One region of the Rhodoferax sp. RT4P68 genome, then DNA from elsewhere that is predicted to be linked to it. Evidence: predicted binding sites of a transcription regulator. Region 1 holds the regulator's gene; the other holds the start of a gene.

Region 1 (7,097 bases):
ATCCGCGCTGTGGTGCCTCCCCGACGCGCTGCTCTGCCCTTGACCTGCATCAAAGCACAACGCGCCTCACCCTTTGACACTGCATGCAACGCGCATGGAGCGCCAACTGAGAGGCGAGGATGGAACAGTCGAACAACAAGGCCGCGGTCTACAACGACACCGTGGTGCGCCAGTTCACGGTGATGGCCGTGGTGTGGGGCGTGGTGGGCATGCTGGTGGGTGTGATCATCGCGGCCCAGCTGACGTGGCCCGAGCTCAACCTGGGGATTCCGTGGCTCAGCTACGGGAGACTGCGGCCGTTGCACACCAACGCAGTGATCTTCGCTTTCGGCGGCTGTGCGCTGTTCGCCACGGCCTACCATGTGGTGCAGCGCACCTGCCAGGTGCGCCTGTTCAGTGACAAGCTGGCGGCCTTCACGTTCTGGGGCTGGCAACTGGTGATCGTGGCCGCAGCCATCAGCCTGCCCATGGGCTACACCTCCGGCAAGGAATACGCCGAGCTGGAGTGGCCCATCGACATCCTGATCGCGCTGGTCTGGGTGTCGTACGCGGTGGTGTTCTTCGGCACCATCGGCATCCGCAAGGTGCGCCACATCTATGTGGCCAACTGGTTCTACGGCGCGTTCATCATCGCCGTGGCGCTGCTGCACATCGTCAACAGCATGGCCATGCCCTCGGGCCTGTTCAAGAGCTACTCGGCCTACGCCGGCGTGCAGGACGCGATGATCCAGTGGTGGTATGGCCACAACGCGGTGGGCTTCTTCCTCACGGCAGGCTTCCTCGGGATGATGTACTACTTCATTCCCAAGCAGGCCGAGCGCCCGGTCTACAGCTACCGACTGTCCATCGTGCACTTCTGGGCGCTGATCTTCACCTACATGTGGGCCGGCCCGCACCATCTGCACTACACGGCGCTGCCGGACTGGACGCAGTCGGTTGGCATGGTGTTCTCGCTGATCCTGCTGGCGCCTTCCTGGGGCGGCATGATCAACGGTGTGATGACGCTGTCGGGCGCCTGGCACAAGCTGCGCGACGACCCGATCCTGCGCTTCCTGATCGTCTCGCTGTCGTTCTACGGCATGAGCACGTTCGAGGGGCCGATGATGTCGATCAAGACCGTCAACGCGCTCAGCCACTACACCGACTGGACGGTGGGCCACGTGCACAGCGGCGCGCTGGGCTGGGTCGGGCTGATCTCGATGGGCTCGCTGTACTACCTGATCCCGCGGCTGTTCGGCCAGAAGCAGATGTACAGCGTCAAGGCGATCGAGCTGCACTTCTGGAGCGCCACCATCGGCATCGTGCTGTACATCGCCGCGATGTGGATCGCCGGTGTCATGCAGGGCCTGATGTGGCGAGCGATCAACACCGACGGCACCCTCACCTACACCTTCGCCGAGTCCGTCAAGGCCACCTACCCGTTCTACGCGGTGCGCCTGCTGGGCGGCCTGTTGTACTTCGGCGGCATGTGTCTGATGGCCTGGAACATGGTGATGACCATGCTGAACGCGCGCCCGGCGACGGTGGCCATCCCGCAAATTGCGGCGGCCCATTGAACATCACGAACGAGAAAGACCATGTCGCAGAACACCCAGAAGCCGTCGACGCACGAGAAGATCGAGACCAACAACTTCCTGATGATCGTGCTGATCCTGCTGGTGCTGGTGGTCGGCGGGTTGGTGGAGATCGTGCCACTGTTCTTCCAGCGCTCCACCACCGTGCCCGTGGCGGGCGTCAAGCCCTACACCGCGCTGCAATTGGCCGGGCGTGACATCTACGTGCGCGAAGGCTGCTACAACTGCCACTCGCAGATGATCCGCCCGCTGCAGGCCGAAACGCTGCGCTACGGCCACTACTCGCTGGCTGGAGAATTCGTCTACGACCGCCCGTTCCAGTGGGGCAGCAAGCGCACCGGCCCGGACCTGCACCGCGTGGGCGGCAAGTACAACGACGAGTGGCACCGCATCCACCTGATCAACCCGCGTGACGTGGTGCCCGAGTCCAACATGCCGGCCTATGCCTGGCTGGACAAGGATCTGGTCGATGCCCCGCAGACGGCCGCCAACATGCGCGCGCTGTGGCGCCTGGGCACGCCCTACACCGACGAGGAGCTCGCCAAAGCGGCCGAAGACGTGAAGGGCAAGACCGAGATGGAAGCCATGATCGCTTATCTGCAATCCCTCGGCCTGGCGGTCAAGTAAGGACTGACCATGGACATCAACGTTTTGCGTTCGCTGGCCACCGTGGCCTCCCTGGTCTGCTTTCTCGGCATCTGGGTCTGGGCCTGGTCCCGGCGCAACCGCCAGGGCTTCGACGAAGCCGCGCAACTGCCGTTCGAACAAGACTGACGACACGAGAACATCATGAGTGACTTCACAAGCGGCTTCTGGTCGATTGCCATCATTGCGGTGACCCTGGGCGGCATCGCCGGCTGCATGCTGCTGCTCTGGGCGGCTGGCAAAGCCCGGGTTTCGCCCACGGGCGACAACTCGACCGGCCACGTCTGGGACGGCGACCTGCGCGAGATGAACAACCCCCTGCCGCGCTGGTGGGTGTGGATGTTCGTCCTGACCACCATCTTCGGCATCGTCTATCTGGTGCTGTACCCCGGCCTGGGCGACAAGCCCGGCACGCTCAACTGGACGTCCACCGGCGAGCACCAGGCCGACGTGCAGGAACTGCAGGACCGCACGGCCCCTCTGTACGCGCGCTTCGCCGCCATGGGGGTGCCCGAGATCGCCAAGGACGCCCAGGCCATGGCCATTGGCGAGCGGCTGTTCATGAACAACTGCGCGCAGTGCCACGGCTCGGATGCACGTGGCAGCAAGAGCTTTCCCAATCTGTCGGACGGCGACTGGCTGTTCGGCGGTGCGCCGGAGCAGATCCTGGAATCCATCACCAAAGGCCGCATGGGCGTGATGCCGCCGATGGCTGCAGCCGTGGGCTCGCCGACCGACGTCAAGAACGTGGCGCATTACGTGTTGAGCCTGTCCGGCGGCGCCCACGATTCGGTGCGCGCTGCGCTGGGCAAATCCAAGTTCACCGCCTGTGCAGCCTGCCACGGCAGCAACGGCAAGGGCAACCCGCTGCTGGGCGCCCCCAACCTGACCGACAACATCTGGCTGCACGGCTGGGGCGAAGATGCCATCGTGGCCATCATCAACAACGGCAAGACCAACCAGATGCCCAGCCAGACTGGCAAGCTGGGCGAGGCGCAGATCCGCGTGCTGGCGGGGTACGTCTACGGCCTCAGCAACAAGTGATGCAGCGGTAACCCCCATGGCAAGCCGCAAGGTGATCCCGATCCAGCCCGGCAAGACATCGGGCGAGGGTGAGCTCGTCTCTCTGTTCGAGGCGCACCAGACCATCCACCCGCGCACGGTCAGCGGCCTGTTCACCAACTGGCGCTGGGGCATGGTGTGGCTCACACAACTGGTGTTCTACGGCATGCCGTGGCTGCAGTGGGGCCAGCGCCAGGCCGTGCTGTTCGACCTGGAGGCGCGGCGCTTCTACATCTTCGGCCTGGTGCTGTACCCGCAGGACTTCATCTACCTGTCCGGCCTGCTGGTGATCTCGGCGCTGTCGCTGTTCCTGTTCACGGCGGTGGCCGGGCGGCTGTGGTGCGGCTTCACGTGCCCACAGACGGTCTACACCGAAATGTTCCTGTGGATCGAGCGCAAGATCGAAGGCGACCGCGGCGCCCGCATCAAGCTGGAAGCCTCGGCCATGACGATGGAAAAGTTCGTCAAGAAGTGGTTCAAACACATCGTTTGGCTGATGGTCGGGCTGTGGACAGGCTTCACCTTCGTCGGCTACTTCACACCGGTGCGCGAACTGGCCATGGCCTTCTTCACTACGCAGATCGGCCCGTGGCAGGCGTTCTGGGTGTTCTTCTACGGGCTGGCCACGTATGGCAACGCCGGCTTCCTGCGCGAGCAGGTCTGCAAGTACATGTGCCCCTACGCGCGCTTTCAGAGCGCGATGTTCGACAAGGACACGTTGATCGTCAGCTACGACACCGCGCGCGGCGATCCACGCGGGGCACGCCCGCGCAACACCGACCCGGCCGCGCGTGGCCTGGGTTCGTGCATCGATTGCACGCTGTGCGTGCAGGTCTGCCCGACCGGCATCGACATCCGCAAGGGCCTGCAGTACGAGTGCATCGGCTGCGGCGCCTGCGCCGACGTCTGCGACGGGGTGATGGACAAGATGGGCGACGCGCGCGGGCTGGTGCGCTTCACCACGCAGCAGGGGCTGGCGCAGGGCTGGAGCCGCGCGCAGATCTGGCGCCGTGTGATGCGTCCGCGCGTGCTGATCTACTCCACGCTGCTCGTCGTGATCAGCGTGGCGCTGCTGACCAGCCTGCTGATGCGTACGCCGTTCAAGGTCGACATCGTGCGTGACCGGGGCGCCATGGCACGCATCGTGGCCGGCGGCATCGAGAACGTTTACCGTCTGCAGATCATGAACGCGACGGAATCGCACCAGCGCTTCCAGATCACGGCCAGTGGCCTGGCCGGGCTGACGGTGGCCTCCGAGGCCGTGGTCGAGGTCGATGCCACGCAGTCGCGTTGGGTGCCGGTGCGGCTGCAGTTGCCGTATCCGCAACAGGGCGGCACGGCCGTCGGTTCGCACCCCATCCATTTCGAGGTACGCATGCTGGATGGCGACGGCCAGCTGCGCGAAAAGTCTGTGTTCCTTGTTCCGCGTTGAATGCCAGAGGTGATCTCCATGCCCAACCCCCAAGCAACTCCAAGCGTGCGCCCCTGGTGGCGCTACGGCATGGTCTGGATGGTGATCGCCGGCCCGCTGGCGGTGGTGATCGCCGGCGTCGCCACGGCCGTCATCGCGTTCCGTGGTGCCGACCCGGTCGTCCGCAGCAGCCACCCTGCGGTGCGGGCACAGAACCAGCCCATTGCGCTGCAGCCGGCCCTGGTCGGGCGCAACCACGCCGCCACAGGTGTGGCCCCGGCGCGCTGACACCATGTGGATGCGACGCGTGATGTGGATCGGCTGGCCGGCCTTCCTGGCGGCCGGCGTGCTGGAAATGCTGGTGTTCGCCTTGGTCGACCCGCATGACCTGCACTGGCTGGGCCGCGAACTGAACTGGTCGCCGATGGCGGTCTATGCGGCCAGCTTCTTCAGCTTCTGGGCGGTGGCGATCGGCTGCAGCGCGTTGACGCTGCTGCTGGCGACGCCGGAGCGGGGCGCGCAGCGTTAGACGGCGCTCGCGCCGTCGACACCCCGCCGGGCCGTGTTGCGCCGGCCGCCGCCTGGGCCGCAGGCCGTTCAGTGGCAGACCAGCGGGTTGACGATGCGCTGCAGCGCGTCGGAATCCAGGATGCGCAGGTGGCGCTGCTTGACTTCGACGATGCCGTCTTCCGCGAACTTGGAGAAGGTGCGGCTGACCGTCTCCAGCTTCAGCCCCAAATAGCTACCGATCTCCTCGCGCGTCATGCGCAGCACCAGCTCGCTGCGAGAGAAGCCACGCGCGTGCAGACGCTTGACCAGGTTCAACAGGAAGGCGGCAACGCGCTCTTCGGCGCGCATGCTGCCCAGCAGCAGCATCACGCCATGCTCGCGCACGATCTCGCGGCTCATGATCTTGTGCACGTGGTGCTGCAAAGCATTGACTTCCCGTGACAGCTCTTCGAGCCGGTCGAAGGGCATGACGCACACTTCGGCGTCTTCCAGTGCCACGGCGTCGCAGTTGTGCTGGTCGTTGACGATGCCGTCCAGCCCGATCACTTCGCCAGCCATCTGGAAACCGGTGACCTGTTCGCGGCCATCGTCGGTGGCCACCGTGGTCTTGAAAAACCCGGTACGGATGGCATAGAGCGAGGTGAATTTGTCGCCACTGCGGAACAGGGTGGTTCCGCGTTTGACGGGGCGCCGTGTGGCCACAACCTCGTCGATCCGTTGCAGTTCCTCCGGGTTCAGCAGCATGGGCATGCAAAGCTCACGCAGGTTGCAGTTGGAACAGGCGACTTTGATCGTGTGCGGGTTCATGGCGTCCTTTCATGACGTGGCGCAAATTGTCGCAAAACCACTGCGATAGGACTTGATGTGGGTCAAGGACACGATACACGAGCGGCGTCACAGTGCGCCTCTGGAGTGACCATGAACCCACCGCAGCTACTGGCCGCGCAAGCGACTGCCCCCGTGCCCCTGGATGTGTTGCGCCGCCTCGACAAGCCGGGGCCACGTTACACCTCTTATCCGACGGCGGACCGGTTTGTCGAGGCTTTCGATGCCGACGACTGGTTGCAGGCGATGCGTCAGCGCCGCGTCGGCGCGGCTGGGCGTGTGCTGCCGCTGTCGCTGTATGTGCACATTCCGTTCTGCGAATCGCTGTGCTACTACTGCGCCTGCAACAAGACCATCACACGGCACCACACGCGCGCCACCCGCTACCTGGACCATCTGGAGCGCGAGATCGGCCTGTACGTGCAGGCGCTGGGGTCTGGGCAGGCGGTGTCGCAGCTGCACCTGGGCGGTGGCAGCCCGACGTTTCTGAGCGACCACGAGCTGGCCCGGCTGATGGCGATGCTGCGGTCCCAGTTCACGCTGGCCCCGGGCGCCGAATGTGCCATCGAGGTCGACCCGCGTACCGTGGATGCCGGCCGCCTGCAGGCGCTGGCGGCGCTGGGTTTCAACCGCCTGAGCTTCGGCGTGCAGGATTTCGACCCGGCCGTGCAAAAAGCCGTGCACCGCGTGCAGCCCTGGGAACAAGTGGCCGCCCTGGTGCAAGCCGCGCGCGAGGTCGGCTTCGAATCGATGAATCTGGACTTGATCTACGGCCTGCCGCTGCAGACGCCCGATTCGTTCGCACGCACGCTGGCGCAGGTGGTCACGTTGCGGCCCGAGCGCATCGCGCTGTATGGCTATGCCCACCTGCCCGAGCGCTTCAAGCCCCAGCGGCGCATTCACGCTGCGGAACTGCCTGACGGCCCGGCGCGCGTGGACATGCTGGCGGCGGCATTGGCGACGTTCCAGGAGGCCGGTTACGTGCACGTGGGCATGGACCATTTCGCGCTGCCCACCGACAGCCTGGCCGTGGCCCGGCGCCAGGGCCGGCTGCACCGCAACTTCCAGGG
Region 2 (7,097 bases), on a different contig from region 1:
CTTCTTCATCGTTGTTTCTCCTCATGCGGCCGCAGCGATGGCTGCAGCACAGATTGTGAAGATGAGGGCGCCGGCAGGTTTGCACAGGTGCCGCCGGCCGGCCAGACCGTTCCATGCGTGGAACGAACCCTCACGCGCTGAAGAAGCTGGCGGCGTGTGCGAGAGTGCCAGTGGCACACAGCATCGATGCCATCGACGTGACATCCAAAGCCTGAAGCAAAAAGCCTCGCCGTCTTGCGACGGCGAGGCCTTGTCGGGCGCTTGTCGGCAAGCCGTCAGTCGCGCGATTCCAACGCCCGGTTCAGGCCCAGTGCGCCCAGCGTGCACACGGCACCGGACAGCAGGTACACGCTGACATAGCCCAGCCCGAAATTGGCCGACAGGCCCAGCGCCACCAGCGGCGCGAACGCAGCGCCGAACAGCCAGGCGACGTCGGCCGTCAACGCTGCGCCGGTGTAGCGGTAGCGCGGAGCGAAGTTCGCCGTGACAGTGCCCGACGACTGGCCATAGGACAGGCCGAGCAAGATGAAGCCGATCAGGATGAACACGTCCTGCCCCAGCGTGCCGCCGTCCAGCAGCGTCGGCGCGAAGCCGCTGAACACGGCGATCAACGCTGCCAGATGGCCCAGCGTGCGGCGCCGGCCGAAGCGGTCGGCCAGCCAGCCGGAGGCCACGATGCCGCCGGCGCACAGGAAGCCGCCCAGCACCTGGATCATCAGAAAGCCGACGATGGACTGCTCGGTGTAGAGCTGGATCCACGACAACGGAAACACCGTGACCAGGTGAAACAGTGCGTAACTTGCTAGCGCCGCAAATGCACCAATGAAGATGTTGCCGCCCTGCGTGCGCACCAGTTCGGCGGCGGACACCGGCTCCAATTCGCGCTGGTTCAACTGCTCTTCGTACTCTTCGGCCACGACCAGCCGCAGACGCGCAAACAGCGCCACCACGTTGATGGCGAAGGCCACGAAGAACGGGTAGCGCCAGCCCCAGGACAGGAAGTCGGCCAGCGACAAACTGGCGTACAGATAGGCAAACAAACCGCTGGCCAAGATGAAGCCGACCGGCGCGCCCAGCTGGCCCAGCATGGCATACCACCCGCGGCGACCTCTGGGTGCATTGAGTGCCAGCAGAGACGGCAGGCCGTCCCACGAACCGCCGAGTGCCAGCCCCTGGCCAATGCGGAACGCCGCCAGCAGCCACACCGACGCCACACCCAGGCTGGCGGTGCTGGGCAGGAAGGCGATGCCGGCCGTCGAGCTGCCCAACAGAAACAGCGCGATGGTCAGCTTGGTCGCGCGGCCCCAACGGCGCTGCACCGCCATCGACAACACGGTGCCGATGGGCCGCGCGATGAAGGCCAGCGAGAAGATCGCGAAAGCCCACAGCGTGCCGTCCAGACGCGCCATGTCCGGGAAGAAAACCGGCGGGAACACCAGCACCGAAGCGATGCCGTAGACGAAGAAATCGAAGTACTCCGACGTGCGGCCGATGACCACGCCGACGGCGATGTCGCCAGGGTCGACGTGGTGTTCCGACTCGGGGTAACGTGGTGCGGGGCTCTCGATCACGGGAGCGGTATGAGTCGCTTGGCTGATGCTGGACATCGAACGTTCTCCAGACGGCACTTGGCCGGACGTCTTCAATAGACTGCGTATCTTCTCATGGGCTCGAGCGCCTTGATATAGGACAAAACGTCCTATGGCGCTCGGTACGGCGCGGCGATACATTTGCCCTTCCCATCGCAACCCGGGGTTACCCGCGTGCGGTCTTTGATAACCCTGTACTGCTCAGCATGCGCCTCAAGAATCTACTCAGAGGACCGCTTCTGCTCGCCTTCACCGGTCTTCTGACCGGTTGCAGCAAACTGGTCGTGCTCAACCCCGCCGGCGACATCGCGGCCCAGCAAGGCCAGTTGGTCGTCATCGCCACGGTGCTGATGCTGGTGATCATCATCCCGGTGATCGTCCTCATCTTTCTGTTCGCCTGGCGCTACCGCCAGGATGGCCAGCACACCCTGACCGAGTACGACCCCGACTGGCACCACTCCACCAAGCTGGAGCTGGTGATCTGGGCGGCGCCGCTGGTGATCGTGATCGCACTGGGCGCTGTCACCTGGATCAGCACGCACCAGCTCGACCCGTACCGCCCGCTGGACCGCATCGCGCCTGGCCAGCCGGTCGTCGAGGGCATCAAGCCGCTTGAAGTGCAGGTGGTGTCGATGGACTGGAAGTGGCTGTTCCTGATGCCCGAGCTGGGCATCGCCACCGTCAACGAACTGGCCGCGCCGGTGGACCGGCCGATCCGCTTCAAGCTCACGTCCAGCAGCACGATGAACGCGTTCTACATTCCCGATCTGGCCGGCATGATCTACACCATGCCGGGCATGCAGACCGAGCTGAATGCCGTGATCAACAAGGTCGGCGTGTACAAGGGCTTGTCCACGCATTACAGCGGTGCCGGCTTCTCGGGCATGACCTTCAAGTTCCATGGCCTGAGCATCGAAGACTTCGACAAATGGGTCGCCCAGGCCAAGGCCGAGGGCAAGCCCCTGACCCGCGCCGTCTACCAGGAACTGGAGCGCCCGAGCGAGCGCAACCCCGTGGTGCGCTTCGCCTCGGTCGATGCCGATCTGTACGACCGTGTGTTGAACCTGTGCGTGGCCGATGGCAAGCCCTGCATGCACGAGACCATGGCCAAGGACGCCGCCCGCAACCGTGCCCACGCCAGCGATCGCGCCCTGACCGCCGCCGCTGAGCAGTCGATCTGCACGCCCGAGACCATCATCGAGTGACCCGTCATGTCTGTTGAAAATACTTCCGTGCCTGCCCACTGGCTGCTGGGGCGCGTCACCTGGGATTCGATCCCGATGACGCACGACCCCATCATTCTGGTGACCTTCATCATGGTCGCGCTGGGCGGCCTGGCCACGCTCGCCGTGCTGACCAAGTTCCGCCTGTGGGGCCCGCTGTGGCGCGACTGGTTCTGCAGCATCGACCACAAGCGCATCGGCATCATGTACATGGTGCTGGGCGTCGTGATGCTGCTGCGCGGCTTTGCCGACGCGGTGATGATGCGGCTGCAGCAAGCCATCGCCTTCGGCGACAACATGGGCTATTTGCCGCCGCACCACTACGACCAGATCTTCACGGCGCACGGCGTGATCATGATCTTCTTCGTCGCCATGCCGCTGGTCACCGGGCTCATGAACTACCTGGTGCCGCTTCAGATCGGCGCGCGCGATGTGGCCTTCCCGTTCCTGAACAACTTCAGCTTCTGGATGACCACCGCCGGCGCCATCCTGGTGATGATGTCGCTGTTCATCGGCGAGTTCTCCACCTCCGGTTGGCTGGCGCTGTCCAACCTGGGCAATCAGAACCCGGGTGTGGGGCTGGACTACTACATCTGGGCGCTGCAGATCGCGGGGGTGGGCACCACGCTGTCGGGCATCAACCTGCTGGTCACCATCGTCAAGATGCGCGCGCCCGGCATGGACCTCATGAAGATGCCGATCTTCACGTGGACCGCGCTGTGCACCAACGCGCTGATCGTGGCCTCGTTCCCCATCCTCACGGCGGCCCTGGTGCTGATGAGCCTGGACCGTTACGTCGGCACGAACTTCTTCACGAACGACCTGGGCGGCAACCCCATGCTGTACGTGAACCTGATCTGGATCTGGGGCCACCCGGAGGTCTACATCCTGATCCTGCCGGCCTTCGGCGTGTTCTCCGAAGTGGTGGCCACGTTCAGCCGCAAGCGCTTGTTCGGCTACACCTCGATGGTCTACGCCACGGTGTGTATCACCATCCTGTCGTACCTGGTGTGGCTGCACCACTTCTTCACCATGGGCTCGGGTGCCAGCGTGAACTCGTTCTTCGGCATCACGACGATGATCATCTCGATCCCGACCGGGGCGAAGATCTTCAACTGGCTGTTCACCATGTACCGCGGCCGCATCCGCTTCACGGTGCCGATGCTGTGGACGGTCGGCTTCATGGTCACCTTCGCCATCGGTGGCATGACGGGCGTGCTGCTGGCCGTGCCGCCAGCCGACTTCGTGCTGCACAACAGCCTGTTCCTGATTGCGCACTTCCACAACGTGATCATCGGCGGCGTGGTGTTCGCGATGTTCGCCGGCATCAACTACTGGTACCCCAAGGCCTTCGGCTACAAGCTCGACGAGTTCTGGGGCAAGTGCTCGTTCTGGTTCTGGCTGGTGGGCTTCTGGGTCGCGTTCGCGCCGCTGTACATCCTGGGGCTGATGGGCGTCACGCGGCGCGCCAACCACTTCGAAGACCAGTCCTTGCAGATCTGGTTCCAGATCGCGGCCCTCGGCGCCTTCCTGGTCGCCCTGGGCATCGGCTGCTTCCTGGTGCAACTGGTCGTGAGCTTCATGCGGCGCGAGGAACTGCTTGACCACACGGGCGACCCGTGGGACGCACGCACGCTGGAATGGGCCACCTCGTCGCCCCCGCCGCAGTACAACTTCGCCTTCACGCCGGTGGTGCATGACGTGGACGCCTGGTGGGACATGAAGAAGCACGGCTACCAGCGTCCGCTGCAGGGCTTCAAGGCCATCCACATGCCGCTGAACACCGCCTCCGGTGTCGTCATCTCGATGCTGTCGCTGGTCTGGGGCTTTGCGCTGATCTGGCACATGTGGCCGCTGGCCATCGGCTCGTTCGCGGCCATCGTGGTGGCCTCCATTGCGCACACGTTCAACTACAAGCGCGACTACTACATCCCGGCGAACGAAGTGACTTCGACCGAACACGCGCATACCCAACTGCTGGCACGCCATGTCTGAACTCGTCCACCCTGCCGGCCTGGCCGGCGCCCGCACCACCGGCGTGGCCGGTTCGCACCGTGCGCCGGCCGCACCTGCTGCGCCGGTCGTGCGCGTCTACCACCTGGAGCACGAACCGCATCCAGAGAACGGCACCGCGCTGGGCTTCTGGATGTACCTGATGAGCGACTGCCTCATCTTTGCCGCGCTGTTCGCCACCTACGGCGTGCTGGGCCGCAACTACGCCGGCGGCGCCGGTGGTGCCGAGCTGTTCGATCTGAAGCTGGTGGCCATCAACACAGCCTTCCTGCTGCTGTCTTCCATCACCTTCGGCTTTGCGATGTTGCAAAAGCAGCAGAACAAGGTAGGCGGCACGCTGGGCTGGCTGGCCGTGACAGGCCTATTCGGCCTGTGCTTCCTGGCCGTGGAGCTCTACGAGTTCTATCACCTGATCCACGTGGGCGCCACGCCGCAGAGCAGCGCCGCCATGTCGGCCTTCTTCACGCTGGTCGGCACCCACGGCCTGCACGTCACCTTCGGCAGCATCTGGCTGGTGGTGCTCATGGTGCAGATCAAGAAGCACGGCCTGATCCGCGAGAACAAGCGCCGGCTGATGTGCCTGTCGATGTTCTGGCACTTCCTGGACGTGGTCTGGATCGGCGTCTTCACCTTTGTCTACCTGATGGGAGTGCTGTGAGCACCGCCCGGCCGCCCGAAGGGGCTCGCATCGCAGGCCGCAAGGCCGGAGAGTATCTATGAGCACGCACGCAACGCACGACGCGCACGCTGGACACGGGCACGACGACCACCACGACGACCACCATGACGGCGCGCCGCACAGCACGATGCGCGAGTACGTGATCGGCTTTTTGCTGTCGGTCGTGCTGACGGCCATTCCGTTCTGGCTGGTCATGGCCGACGTCATCAGCAACCGCACCGTTGCCGTGCTGGTGCTGGGCGGTTTTGCTGTCGTGCAGATTCTGGTGCACATGGTCTTTTTCCTGCACATGAACGGCAAGGTGGAAGGCGGCTGGACCATGCTGTCCACCATCTTCACGGTGGTCTTCGTGGCCATTGCCATTGCCGGCACGCTGTGGGTCATGTTCCACATGAACACCAACATGATGCCCTCGCACGACCAGTACCAGCAGAACCTGCAGCACCAGCAGCACGGGCCCAAATGAAACCTGGCCGGGGCCTGCCCTGGCTGGTCGTGTTGGCTGCCGCGATGCTGTGCGCAGGGTTTGCCGCGCTGGGCACGTGGCAGCTGCAACGCATGGGTTGGAAGCACGACCTGATTGCGCGCATCGAGGCACGCATCGGCGCCCCACCCGCCGCACCGCCAGCCTCCGACGACTGGCCCGCGCTGCAGGCCGACCCGCAAGCCTTCGAATACCGCCGCGTACGCCTGCAGGGCGAGTTCCAGCATGCCGACGAGGCGCTGGTGCAGGCCACCACCGACCTGGGCGCCGGCTTCTGGGTGCTGACGCCGCTGCGCTTGGCAGACGGCAGCGTGGTGCTGGTGAATCGCGGCTTCGTGCCGCCGGATCGGCGTGATCCCGCCCGCCGCGAAGCCGTGGCGCCACATGGCCCCGTCACGGTGGAGGGTTTGCTGCGCCTGAGCGAACCCGGTGGCGGATTTCTGCGCGAGAACGACCCGGCCGCCGACCGCTGGCACTCACGCGACGTGGCCGCCATCGCCGCCGCGCGCAAGCTGCCCACCGAACGCGTGGCGCCCTACTTCGTCGATGCCGAATCCACACTGCCGCCGGGCCAGTGGCCGGCCGGTGGACTGACGGTGCTGCGCTTCACCGACAACCACCTGGTCTATGCGCTGACCTGGTATGTGCTGGCACTGATGGTGGCGGCAGCCGGCGTCTACGTGCTGCGCAGTGGCCGCCACCCTGCGCAGTGACGCCACGGGCTTGCGCGCCCTGCGGCGCATGCCGTGACAATCCGCCCCCATGCCGCTGACCCCACCTGCCACCCTGCCGCCGCCCGCCGCAGCCCGCAGCACCAGCCCCGACAAGGCCGCCGGCCTGAAGAACCTGCAGCAGCTGATCCAGCTGCGCTGGATCGCCGTGTTCGGCCAGGTGCTCACGATCGAGGTGGTGCATTACGGGCTGCGCATTGCGATTCCGCTGCAGGCCATGCTGACACTGCTGGCCGCGCTGGTGGCGTTCAACGTGCTGTCACAGCTGCGCTGGCGCACCGGGCGCCACGTCACCAGCGCCGAGCTGCTCTTCGCCATGCTGGTCGATGTCGCCGCCCTCACGGCCCAGCTCTACCTGTCCGGCGGTGCGACCAACCC

The links. Region 1 encodes FNR, which switches genes on or off when oxygen is low (the NO sensors DNR and NnrR bind a similar motif). Its sites were predicted from a motif close to TTGATNNNNATCAA; they were not measured.
Region 2: the regulator FNR is predicted to act here: its motif matches at 1,680-1,693, upstream of cyoA (ubiquinol oxidase subunit II).

The regions. Positions count from the first base shown of each region.
Region 1 is NZ_JBWMBB010000011.1:130,918-138,014, forward strand. Features, by position in the region: gene ccoN (cytochrome-c oxidase, cbb3-type subunit I) at 120-1,556, shown strand; gene ccoO (cytochrome-c oxidase, cbb3-type subunit II) at 1,578-2,201, shown strand; gene AC099J_RS22320 (cbb3-type cytochrome oxidase subunit 3) at 2,211-2,348, shown strand; gene ccoP (cytochrome-c oxidase, cbb3-type subunit III) at 2,364-3,263, shown strand; gene ccoG (cytochrome c oxidase accessory protein CcoG) at 3,280-4,713, shown strand; gene AC099J_RS22335 (nitrogen fixation protein FixH) at 4,732-4,980, shown strand; gene AC099J_RS22340 (hypothetical protein) at 4,985-5,221, shown strand; gene fnr (fumarate/nitrate reduction transcriptional regulator Fnr) at 5,290-6,009, opposite strand; gene hemN (oxygen-independent coproporphyrinogen III oxidase) at 6,121-7,097, shown strand, end outside.
Region 2 is NZ_JBWMBB010000017.1:33,009-40,105, forward strand. Features, by position in the region: gene AC099J_RS27850 (pirin family protein) at 1-9, opposite strand, end outside; gene AC099J_RS27855 (MFS transporter) at 276-1,607, opposite strand; gene cyoA (ubiquinol oxidase subunit II) at 1,796-2,794, shown strand; gene cyoB (cytochrome o ubiquinol oxidase subunit I) at 2,801-4,807, shown strand; gene cyoC (cytochrome o ubiquinol oxidase subunit III) at 4,800-5,483, shown strand; gene cyoD (cytochrome o ubiquinol oxidase subunit IV) at 5,542-5,970, shown strand; gene AC099J_RS27880 (SURF1 family protein) at 5,967-6,701, shown strand; gene AC099J_RS27885 (ATP-binding protein) at 6,751-7,097, shown strand, end outside.